DNA from 2 places in the Micromonospora sp. NPDC047134 genome. Region 2 is predicted to be linked to the other one. Evidence: riboswitches for the same ligand, from Rfam matches in the RefSeq annotation. Region 2 holds a riboswitch; the other holds the start of a gene.
The links. A riboswitch is a leader RNA that binds a small molecule or an ion and turns the genes downstream of it on or off. The one in region 2 is predicted to bind cyclic di-AMP.
Positions count from the first base shown of each region.

Region 1 (5,599 bases), on a different contig from region 2:
TGCCCTGCACCTGGTACGTCGTGGTGACCATGGAACTCTCCTCCTCCGCCTGACCCGACCGAGGGGCGGCCGGCCTCTTGAAGAATACCCACGGGGGGTATCTCCAATCGCGACCCTAACATACCCCCAGGGGGTACGTTATCCTCGTTACCATGACCACACCCACGCCGATCCGCGGCTACACCGCCAGCAAGGACCAACTGCTAGCCCGGCTGCGCCGGGTCGAGGGTCAGGTGCGCGGCGTCGAGAAGATGGTCGACGAGGATCGCTACTGCATCGACGTGCTCACCCAGATCTCCGCCATCCAGGCGGCACTGGACAAGGTCGCCCTGGGCCTGCTCGACGGGCACGCCCGGCACTGCATGCACACCGGCGCAGTCGAAGGCCGCGCCGACGAGATGGCCACCGAGATGATGGCCGCCGTGGGCCGCCTGATGAAGCGGGGCTGAACCCCACCACGACACCCAGGTCGCCGGCCGCGAACCGCCGAGGAACGGGCGCGACCTGCGATCCGATCCCGGGCTGGCTACGATTCCCAGACGATGGTCTGCCGACATCCGGGCCCACCGGCCTGCGTCCGCCACCGGCGGCGCACCCGCATCCGCCGCCACTGCCCGGCGGCCGGTCAGAGCCCACCCCGGCAATCACCGTACGCAGCGGGTCCGCCACATTCCGGCCACCTCGGCCGCCCACCGCGACAGTCGTACGACCGGGCTGAACCGACTCGCCCGCCGACACGTACTCCGCTGAAGAGATCGTTGGGAGACTAGCGAATGGGCGCCGATCACAGCCGGGCCGCTCCGCCCACCCCGCCCGGGGTGCGGCGGATCCTCATCGTGACGGTCGTCCCCCTCTTCCTCGTCACGGTGATCGCCGCCCTGGTGCTCTGGCCCCGCGACGCCCCCCGCCCGGAGGCCGCCGACGACCTGCCCCGCTACCAGGGCACGGTCACCCGGGTGGTCACCGAACCCTGCCCGCCCAACCCCACCGTGCCGGAGGGCACCCCGACCACCGGCGGGGGTCCCTGCGGCACCGTCACGGTGCAGGTCCAGGACGGCCCGGACGCCGGTCAGCAGGTCGACACCCCCATCCCGGCCGGGCCGGGCGCCCCCTCGGTGGACGTCGGCGACGAGGTCATCCTGGTCTCGCTGATCGACCCGGAGGACCCCTCGATCAGCAACTACAACATCGCCGAGCACCAGCGGGGGATGCCCCTGATCTGGCTGGGGGTGCTCTTCGCCGCCGCCATCGTGGCCTTCGGGCGGCTGCGCGGGCTGGCGGCCCTGGCCGGGCTGGGGGCCAGCTTCGCCATCCTGCTCACCTTCGTACTGCCGGGCATCAGCGCCGGCCAGCCGCCCCTGGTGGTGGCCATCGTCGGCGCCGCGTTGATCATGTTCGTGGTGCTGTACCTGACCCACGGGGTGTCCGCGCAGACCTCGGTGGCCGTACTCGGCACCCTCGGCGCCCTGGTGCTCACCGGGCTGCTCGGTCTGGCCGCCACGAACGCCACCCACCTGACGGGGTTCGGCAGCGAGGACGCCACCACCCTGTCGATGTTCCGGGGCGATGTCGACCTGCACGGCCTGCTGCTGGCCGGCATCATCATCGGTTCGCTGGGGGTCCTCGACGACGTCACCGTCACCCAGGCCGCGGCGGTCACCGAGTTGGCCCACGCCAACCCCAACCTGTCCCGCCGCCAGCTGTACCGCTCGGCCACCCGGGTGGGCCGGGCGCACATCGCCTCGGTGGTGAACACCATCGTCCTGGCGTACGCCGGTGCCTCACTGCCCCTGCTGCTCCTGCTGACGGCCGACTCCCGCGCCCTGGGGCAGATCCTCACCAGCGAGTTCCTGGCCCAGGAGATCGTCCGCAGTGTGGTGGCCACCCTGGGGCTGATCGCCGCCGTACCCCTGACCACCGCCCTGGCCACGGTGGTGACCACCGCCGGTCGGCAGCGCGGCGGGACAGACCTCGCGGCCCCCGCCCCCGACGAGGTGGCCGCCGTCGGCGAAGGCCGCCCCCGGGTCCCCCGGCCGGCTACGGACCGGGCCGAGGCCCTGCAGGCTCTCAGCGATCCGCGGACCCGTCACACACCCCCCGCCACCCGTTCGGAGTGGCCCGAACCGGACAGGAGCACCGAAACCCCATGGTGACACTGCTCAACGTGAGCACGCCGACCACATCGGTCGATATGCGTGGCGCTCGTCACCCATTGCGATTACGAAATGACGTATCTCGCCGGGTTCGGTACGTAGAAGCCCAGACGGACTCTCGGGTAACCTCACTGCCGGTCACCGCCGAAGGCGCGCACCGGCGCCTGCGGTGCCACCGCCCAATCGCCGCCAGGCGAGCCGGGGACCCAGGTACCTGGGGTGAATCCGCGAAAGCGGTAGGGGCCACTTCCGTCCCGAACCCGTCAGCTAACCCGGTCGGCGGTCGATGGAAGGGAAGACAGTGACGGCACCCCTACGCCGCTGGTTGACGCCCGTGGTGGCCGTGTTCGCCGCGTTCGCCGTCTTCGCCGGCCCCCTGCCGGCGACGGCTGCGCCGAACGCCCCCAAACCAGCCGGTCACGACGACGATCCGCCGATGCTCAACGAGTTGATCGAGGCGACCAACCGGGACTACACAAAGGCCAAGTCGAAGCTGGAGAAGTCCAAGAAGAAGCAGCTCAAGCTCGCCGTCGAACTCCGCCGCGCGGAGGCCGACCTGGACGCCCTAGCCCCACAGGTCGCCGAGATCGCCACCCAGTCGTACCGGACCGGGCGGGTCGGCGCGATCGCCATGCTGTTGCAGACCGACGCCCCGGACTCCTTCATCCACCGGGCCTCCGCCCTGGACGAGCTGAACCTGGTCAACAGCAAGAAGCTGGCCGAGGTCAACGCGGTCAAGCGCCGCGCCGAGACGGCCAAGCTGGCGCTCGACGCCGAGGTACGCGAGCAGCAGAAGCTGACCAACGACATGGCCCGCAAGAAGAGCGACGCGGAGAAGTCCCTCCGGCTGGTCGGTGGGGTCGGCCTCACCGGTGGCCTGGTGGCCGCTACCTCCCCGGTGGCCCGCCCCGGCCCCAACCGGTCCTCCGACGGCGGCTGGAAGCCCGAGTCGTGCAACCAGGACGACCCGACCACCTCGGGCTGCATCACCGCGCGCACCCTGCACATGTACAAGGAGGTCAAGCGGGCCGGTTTCAACCGGTTCGTCGGCTGCTACCGCCCGGGTGACAAGTGGGAGCACCCCAAGGGCCGGGCCTGTGACTGGTCGTTGCAGAACAGCGGTTTCCGCCCCTGGTACAACAACGACACCCGGATCTACGGCAACAACCTGGCCGCCTTCCTGGTCCGTAACGCCGACCGGCTGGGTGTCTACTACGTGATCTGGAACCGGCAGATCTGGTTCCCGGCGACCGGATGGAGTTCCTACAGCGGCCCGTCGAACCACACCGATCACGTACACGTCTCGATGCTCTAGCGTCTCCGGCACCGCTTCGAGGGCCGTCCCGCCGTCTGGCAGGACGGCCCTCGTCGTCAGGCGGCGAGGGCGGCGGTGGCAACCAGGTCGGCGGGCTCCGCGGCCACCGCCCGGGCCTCCCCGGCGGCCAGCCGGTACGACATGCCGACCACCGCGCAGCGCCCGGCGGACACCTCGGCGGCCAGGGTGGTGGAGGCCTCCAGCATCGCCGTCACGGTCTGCGCGATGTGGATGTCGACGATCTGGTTCAGGTCCTCCACCCCGGCGGCCTCCGCCCGGCGCAGGCTGGGCACCACGGCGTCCACCACCGCGCCCAGGTGCCCGGCGGGGGTGCTGCCGGTGGCCAGGGCCGCCCGGGCCGCCTGCACGGCACCGCACGAGTCGTGCCCGAGCACCACCACCAACGGCGTACGCAGGACGGCCACCGCGTACTCGACGCTGCCCAGCACCTCGGGGCCGATGGTGTGCCCGGCGGTACGGACCACGAAGAGGTCCCCCAGCCCACGATCAAAGATGATCTCGGCGGCCAGTCGGGAGTCCGAGCAGCCCACGATCACCGCGAAGGGATGCTGCTCGGCCGCCACGGCGGCGCGCCGCCCGGCGTTCTGATTCGGATGCCACGGGGTGTCGGTGACGAACCGCCGGTTGCCGGCGATCAGCTCGGCGAGCGCCCGCTGCGGGGCACCCGGAAGATCCGCAGTGAGCAGTTCACGCTCCAGCCCTGGGTGTGTTCCGATCGCTCCGGGTCGACTCATCCGGCGTCTCCTCGCTGCTCATGGGATGCCTGGTCACCCCGGCCGACGCTGGTCGCGGGCTGCTCCAACCGTCACACGCACTACAAGCCGCGTCAAGCAATGCGTGATATGCATTTCAGGTATCGCCGGACACTTGCCTTCGCGCAGGTCAGGATGCTCGGGCCGGACGGCGTGGCCCGGAGAAGCCGAAAGGCCCATACGATGGGCGGCATGGCAACCACCGGCGAGCGGGAGAACGCCCGTAACTGGACTTTTCTCACCAATCATGCTCATGTGCTGCTCGCCATCGCCCGCAACCCCACCGCCCGGTTGCGGGACGTCGCCGACGAGGTGGGGGTGACCGAGCGGGCCGCCCAGGCCATCGTCGCCGACCTGGAGGCCGGGGGTTACCTGCACCGCACCCGGGTCGGGCGACGCAACGAGTACACCCTCAACCCGGCCGGCCGGTTCCGTCACCCCGCCGAGGCCGATCGGCAGGTCGGCGACCTGCTGGCGTTGTTCACCAAGGAGCCGGTGGCCGGCCCCACCCCCTGACAGCTGTGCGGCCCCGGCGACCCGTCCGCTGCGGCAGTGACGGCGTGGTCGGCTTCACCATCCCGGGCCGAACGGACCGCTGCGATCCTGCGGCAGGGGCGATAGGTTTGACCGCGTGCCGACTTTCGCGTTCGCCCGTCCACTGTGGCCGGCCGGGCGCTGCGCGCTGGCGGATCTGACCCGCCTGGCGCTGGTGGCACTCATCCTCGCGGTCGGTCTCGGCGGGGCCACCGCAGGTCGCCCCGACACCACCGATCTCCCGGCGGCGCCGGCCACCACCGGACTCGCCAGCCGAGCCGTGGATGGCCCCCTGACCAAGTGGCCGGGACGAGAGGTGTCGACCTCCACCGGGCCTGCGGTCACCGCTGCGCCCGCCACCGGGTCTGCGCTCTCCGTTGCGTCCGCCATCGGTCACGCGCCAACCCAGCCCGTCCGGGCGCTCGCCGTAACCGTGGTGTCGCACCCTGAGCCCTCCGAGGCCGCTGCCGCGCCGGCCATCGCCGTCGCGCCCCGGCCCGCCGTCGTACACCTCGCGACCGGTGCCGGTGAACCGACCCGGCGCGGCCCACCCACCGCCTGACCGGAGCGAGCCGAGGAGCGCCGCCCGACCGGGTCGGGCTGAGAACCATCGGCCGACCGGGGGCTGACCACCGCCGATACCGTCCCGTCCCGCCCCCGGCCAGGGCCGCAGTCCAGAACCCGTGCCACCGCCTCCCGGCCTCGTTCCCGCCCTGGCAGCACAGACGACGAAACCTATCCGCCACGAGGTGCTGATGATGCAGACCACTCTCTCCGCCGTCCTTCCCGACGTGCCCCGGGCCGCCGCGATCTGGCTGAGCCTG
Region 1 covers NZ_JBEYUI010000003.1:108,140-113,738, forward strand. The annotation lists gene ABZ795_RS05635 (cation transporter) at 1-31, opposite strand, end outside; gene ABZ795_RS05640 (metal-sensitive transcriptional regulator) at 153-449, shown strand; gene ABZ795_RS05645 (YibE/F family protein) at 774-2,153, shown strand; cyclic di-AMP (ydaO/yuaA leader) riboswitch at 2,320-2,451, shown strand; gene ABZ795_RS05650 (hypothetical protein) at 2,455-3,468, shown strand; gene ABZ795_RS05655 (carbonic anhydrase) at 3,525-4,223, opposite strand; gene ABZ795_RS05660 (MarR family winged helix-turn-helix transcriptional regulator) at 4,425-4,757, shown strand; gene ABZ795_RS05665 (hypothetical protein) at 4,873-5,337, shown strand; gene ABZ795_RS05670 (hypothetical protein) at 5,534-5,599, shown strand, end outside.
Region 1: it holds a riboswitch for cyclic di-AMP, as region 2 does, so the genes downstream of both, ABZ795_RS05650 (hypothetical protein) here and ABZ795_RS19315 (NlpC/P60 family protein) in region 2, are expected to answer to the same signal.

Region 2 (5,599 bases):
CCGGGCCGGCGGAAACATCCCGGACTCGATGATCCAGTCTCAGATCAACGTGCTCAACCAGGCCTTCAGCGGAGCGTCCGGTGGGGCGGCGACCGCCTTCGCCTTCCAGTTGCAGAGCATCAACCGGGTCACCAACACCTCCTGGTACCCGATCCGGCAGGGCACCACCGCCGAGCGGCAGATGAAAACCCAGCTCCGGGTCGGCGGCAAGAACACCCTGAACATCTACCTGGGGGCGCTGAGCAACAACCTGCTCGGTTGGGCGACCTTCCCGCAGCGCACGCTGAACAGCATGGACGGCGTGGTGGTGCTGAGCGAGTCGCTGCCCGGCGGCACGGCCACCAACTACAACCAGGGCGACACCGGCACCCACGAGGTCGGTCACTGGCTGAACCTGTACCACACCTTCCAGGGCGGCTGCTCCGGCTCGGGTGACCAGGTCTCGGACACCCCGGCGGAGGCTTCCCCGGCCAGCGGCTGCCCGACCGGTCGGGACACCTGCTCCGCCCCGGGCGCCGACCCGATCACCAACTTCATGGACTACTCGTACGACTCCTGCATGTACCAGTTCACGGCCGGCCAGGCCAGCCGCATGATCAGCGCCTGGAACACCTACCGAGCCGCCTGACGCGCGCCTTCGGCACGTACCGCCTCCGGTGCCGGTCCCGTTCGACGGGGCCGGCACCGGCTGGCGTCAGGCCGCGCAGCGGGCGCGGCGGGCGGAGTGGGCCGCCAGGGAGGCGGGCCGCTGGGCCTGGGGGACGGTGGTCGCCGGGTCGAGCCAGACCTGGACGGCCGGCACCCCGCCGTGCTCGCCGGGCACCTCGGGGTTGGCGTGCCCACGGCGGCTGAGCATCGCCACCTCGATCGTGAACTCGAACAGCCGCCAGTCGACCTGGGGCGCGGCGCGGGCGGCGAGCGCCAGGCGGGCCACGGTGGCGTCGTCCGTCACCGGCCAGGCCCGACCGGCGAGGTATGCCTCGTCGTCGCTCTCCTCCGGCGGGAAGGAGTGCAGGGCGTAGCGCCCGTCGCGTTCCAGGTCACGCCGCTTCGGAGAGTCGATCACGAAGCAGTAGAGACCGTCATCGGTGATCACCGGGGAGACCGGGTGCACCCGGGGCCCGCCGTCGGGGCGGACCGTGGCCAGGTAGCCGAAGCCCGGGCCGTACTGCTGCATGAGAAGGCGGATCCCGTCGGCGAGTCGAGGCTCGTCAGCGGCGAATTCGGACCAGGAAGCCATGCCGACATCTTATCGAACATACGTTCTAGACAGGTAGCGCGACACGCAGGTCAGCCATATCGGTATGGTGTGGCGATGCTGCTCTCCGACCGCGACCTGGTCTCCGAGATCAAGGCGGGCACCCTCGCGCTGGAGCCTTTCGAGCCCACCCTGGTGCAGCCCTCCAGCATCGACGTACGCCTGGACAAGTTGTTCCGGGTCTTCAACAACCACCTCTACACCCACATCGACCCGGCGACCCGGCAGGACGACCTGACCTCCCCGGTGGAGGTGCCCGACGGCGAGCCCTTCGTGCTGCACCCGGGCGAGTTCGTGCTCGCCTCCACCCTGGAGGTCATCTCCCTGGGTGACCAGCTCGCCGGTCGGCTGGAGGGCAAGTCCAGCCTGGGGCGGCTGGGTCTGCTCACCCACTCCACCGCGGGCTTCATCGATCCCGGCTTCTCCGGGCACGTCACGCTGGAGCTGTCCAACGTGGCGAACCTGCCGATCACCCTCTGGCCCGGCATGAAGATCGGTCAGCTCTGCATCTTCCGGCTCTCCTCGCCGGCCGAGCACCCGTACGGGTCGGCCGTCTACGGTTCCCGCTACCAGGGCCAGCGCGGCCCGACCCCGAGCCGGGCCTGGCAGAACTGGCGCACCTGGCCGACCCGCTGACCTCAGCCGGGCCGACCGAAGCTGTGGATCGGGCTGCTCTCCATCCGTTTCATCTTCACCGGCTGACCGGCGCGGGAGGCGTGCACCACCCAGCCGTCGCCGACGTACATGCCGACATGGTGCAGATCCCGGTAGTAGAAGACCAGGTCACCCGGGCGTAGGGCACTGCGGGCGACCGACCGGGTCACCTGACGCTGCCGGGCCGCGTTGTGCGGCATGGCCACCCCCGCCCGCGCCCACGCGGCCAGCATCAGACCAGAGCAGTCGTACGCCTGCGGCCCCTCGGCACCCCAGGAGTACGGCTTGCCGATCTGGGCGCAGGCGAACTTCACCGCCACCCCGGCCGCCCCGCCCGGATAGCCGGCCGGACAGGGCGCGGGTCGCAGCGGGCCGCCACCGCCCCGGCCGTACGCCCGCAGTCGTAGCCGCTGCAACCGGTCGATCTCGGCGTCGACTTGGCGTCGCTTCCCCGCTAGGGCGACCTCCATACGGGTCAACTCGCCGATGGCCACCTCCAGGTGGGCCTTGGCGGCGGTGAGTTCGTCGCGTAGCGCGGCGGCCTGCCGGACGGCCTGCTGCTGATGGTGGGCGTACCGGTCGAGCAGGCCGATCTGCTCCACGACCTCGCCGGGGGACCTGCTGCCCAACAGCACGTTGACGGCACCGACCGTGTCACCCATGTACGCCCGTGCCGCCAGGGCACCTACCTGGGTCATCGCCTCGTCGACCTGGCGCTGGAGAGGGGCGATGCGGGCGGCCAGGGAGTCGGCCTCCCGGCGCTTGCCGGCCAGGTCCTGCCGGCTGGCGTTGTGCCGTTCGATGAGGGGTTCCAGCCGGTTCCAGTCCGCGTCGATCCGGCGCTCGATGGCGTCGACGGACGGGTCGGCGTGGGCTGCCGTGGCACCGCCGGTGAGGATGACGGCGGTCGCGGACAGGACGGCGAATGCGGTGGTGCAGCGGTACCAGTGGGATCGCGGCGCAGCCGTCACCGGGCCGGGCGTCGTCGCCCGGCGTGACGGTGGCCGCGGGGCATGGTGTGCCACCGGGCTCCCAACTCCTTCTTCCCCATACCGCCTACCGGGTTAGCTGACGGGTTCGGGCGGGAAGGGGGCGCCCTACCGCGCGGATCGCGGATTCACCCCGGGAACGTGGGTCCCCGGCTCGCACAGGCGACTCGGCGGTGTCGGACCGTCACCGCCCGGGATGGGCGGAACTGCCATCGGGCCGACAATTGCCCAGCTTAGGGACGACCTCCGTCGATACACAACAGGTCCACGCCGCTACACAGGGTGTCCAGATCCGACATAGGACAGGGCCCCCGATCTCTTGACCGGGGGCCCTGCCGATGTTCCTGTGCGATCCCTCAGCCGGGTCGACGGAAGCCGGCGATCGGCATGGTGGTGATCGGAGAGACGTTCACCGGTTTACCCGCTCTGGGCGCGTGCACCATTTGATTGTTGCCCAGATAGAGGCCGACGTGACTGAGGTCACTGCGGAAGAAGACCAGATCGCCGGGGCGGGCATCGGCCCGGGAGATGGCCTTGCCCTCGTTCCACTGCGCACCGGTGAAGTGCGTCAGGTAGATGCCGGCGGCCTTGTACGCGTACTGGGTGAGGCCGGAGCAGTCGAACGAGTTCGGGCCGGTGGCACCCCAGACGTACGGCTTGCCGACCTGGGCGCAGGCCACCCGGATGGCGGTCCGGGCCGCCTCGCTGACCACCCCGTTGATGGTCGGGCAGTTGGTGGTCTTGACCGTGGTCACCGGCAGGGACCGCTCAAGCTGCTTGATCTTGGCGTCGATCTGCTTCTTCTTCGCCGCCAGCTGCTTTTCCTTGGTTTCCTGGTCGGCGATCAGCGCGTCGAGCTTGGCCTTCTGGTCGTCGTACTTCTTGCGGACCTTCATCACGCCCTCGAGCTGCTGCCGCTCGTACGCGGCCAGCCGCTCCAGCAGGGCCATCTGCTCGCCCAGCATGTCCGGCTTGGCGTTCAGCAGCACCGCCCCGAGTTCCTGAGAGGGCCCGTTGACGTAGTACCGGGAGGCCAGGTCGGCCACCCGGTTCATGGCCAGCTCGGCCTCCAGGGCCAGGGGCTGGATCTTCTTCTGCAGGTCGCTGGCCTTCTTGCGGTTGACCTTCAGCTGCGACCGCACCTTGTTGTACTGCTCGATGGTGGGCTCAAGCTGCTGCCACTGCTTGTCGATCTGGCGCTCGATCTCCTCCACGGAGGGTTCCGCGTACGCGGGGGCGGCGATCAGGCCGGCACCGACCGCGGCGGCGGCCACCAGCACGACCAGGCGGTGCGCAGCTCTCCGTAGGCCACCTGGACGACGCGGCCATCCGGGCACAGGACGATGGAGGGGCATGGTTGCCACCGACAGCGACTCCTTTGCAGCCGACCGCCGGGCGTCCCGCGAGCGGTTGAGGGGCGAGACAGACGACCCACGGCGGTCGGTGCCCAACATTAGGGAAGGCGCGGTGTGGAATCAAGGCGACCAACGGTCGATTCACGTTTGCGCGACCAACCGCACACAAAGGGTGTCGATCATTTCGTTATAGTCACGCACGTCAATTTAAAATAAAGAGGTACGGCGGGCTACATCGGCCCGCCGTACCTCGTACGGTCACGTGCTGGTCAGCTGGCGACCGGCTCGCCTTCCTCGACGCCCCGACCCTGCTCGGGCCGGACCGACCGCAGTAGGACGCTCGCCACATCGACCACCTCGACCTGCTCGCCGGCGCCCTTGCCGTTCACCCCGTCGGTGAGCATCGTCGAGCAGAACGGGCAGCCGACCGCGATGGTCCGCGCCCCGGTCGACATGGCCTCCTCGACCCGGTCCACGTTGATCCGCTTGCCGATCCGCTCCTCCATCCACATCCGGGCGCCACCGGCGCCACAGCAGAAGGAACGCTCACTGTTCCGCGGCATCTCGGTGATCTCGGCGCTTACCGCGCTGCCCAGCACCTCGCGCGGCGGGGTGAAGATCCGGTTGTGCCGCCCCAGGTAGCACGGGTCGTGGTAGGTGACCCCGCCGTCGACCGGCTGCACCGGGGTGAGCTTGCCGGTGGCGACCAGGTGGGCCAGCAACTGGGTGTGGTGCACCACCTCGAACTCCCCGCCGAGTTGGCCGTACTCGTTGCCCAGGGTGTTGAAGCAGTGCGGGCAGGTCGCGACGATCTTGCGCTTGGCCTTCTCGCGGCCCTCGAAGGCCTCGTTGAGGGTCTCCACGTTCTGCTGGGCGAGCATCTGGAAGACGAACTCATTGCCGATCCGGCGGGCCGGGTCACCCGAGCAGGTCTCGCCCTCGCCGAGGATGGCGAAGGAGACCCCGGCCTCGTTCAGCAGGGTGGCCACCGCCCGGGTGGTCTTCTTGGCCCGGTCCTCGAAGGCACCGGCACAACCCACCCAGAACAGATACTCGAAGTCCTCCACCTCGCCGACCCGGGGAACCTCGAAGTCCAGACCCTTGGTCCAGTCCTCGCGGGTGTTCTGCGGGGCACCCCAGGGGTTGCCCTTGTTCTCCAGGTTGCGCAGCATCACCCCGGCCTCGGAGGGGAAGCTGGACTCGATGAGCACCTGGTAACGCCGCATGTCGACGATGTGGTCGATGTGCTCGATGTCCACCGGGCACTGTTCGACGCAGGCGCCGCAGGTGGTGCACGACCAGAGCACGTCCGGGTCGATCACACCGCCGGCCTCGGCGTCACC
Region 2 covers NZ_JBEYUI010000015.1:138,628-144,226, reverse strand. The annotation lists gene ABZ795_RS19330 (zinc metalloprotease) at 1-628, shown strand, start outside; gene ABZ795_RS19325 (pyridoxamine 5'-phosphate oxidase family protein) at 695-1,240, opposite strand; gene dcd (dCTP deaminase) at 1,316-1,894, shown strand; gene ABZ795_RS19315 (NlpC/P60 family protein) at 1,897-2,883, opposite strand; cyclic di-AMP (ydaO/yuaA leader) riboswitch at 2,951-3,084, opposite strand; gene ABZ795_RS19310 (NlpC/P60 family protein) at 3,258-4,256, opposite strand; gene ABZ795_RS19305 ((Fe-S)-binding protein) at 4,526-5,599, opposite strand, start outside.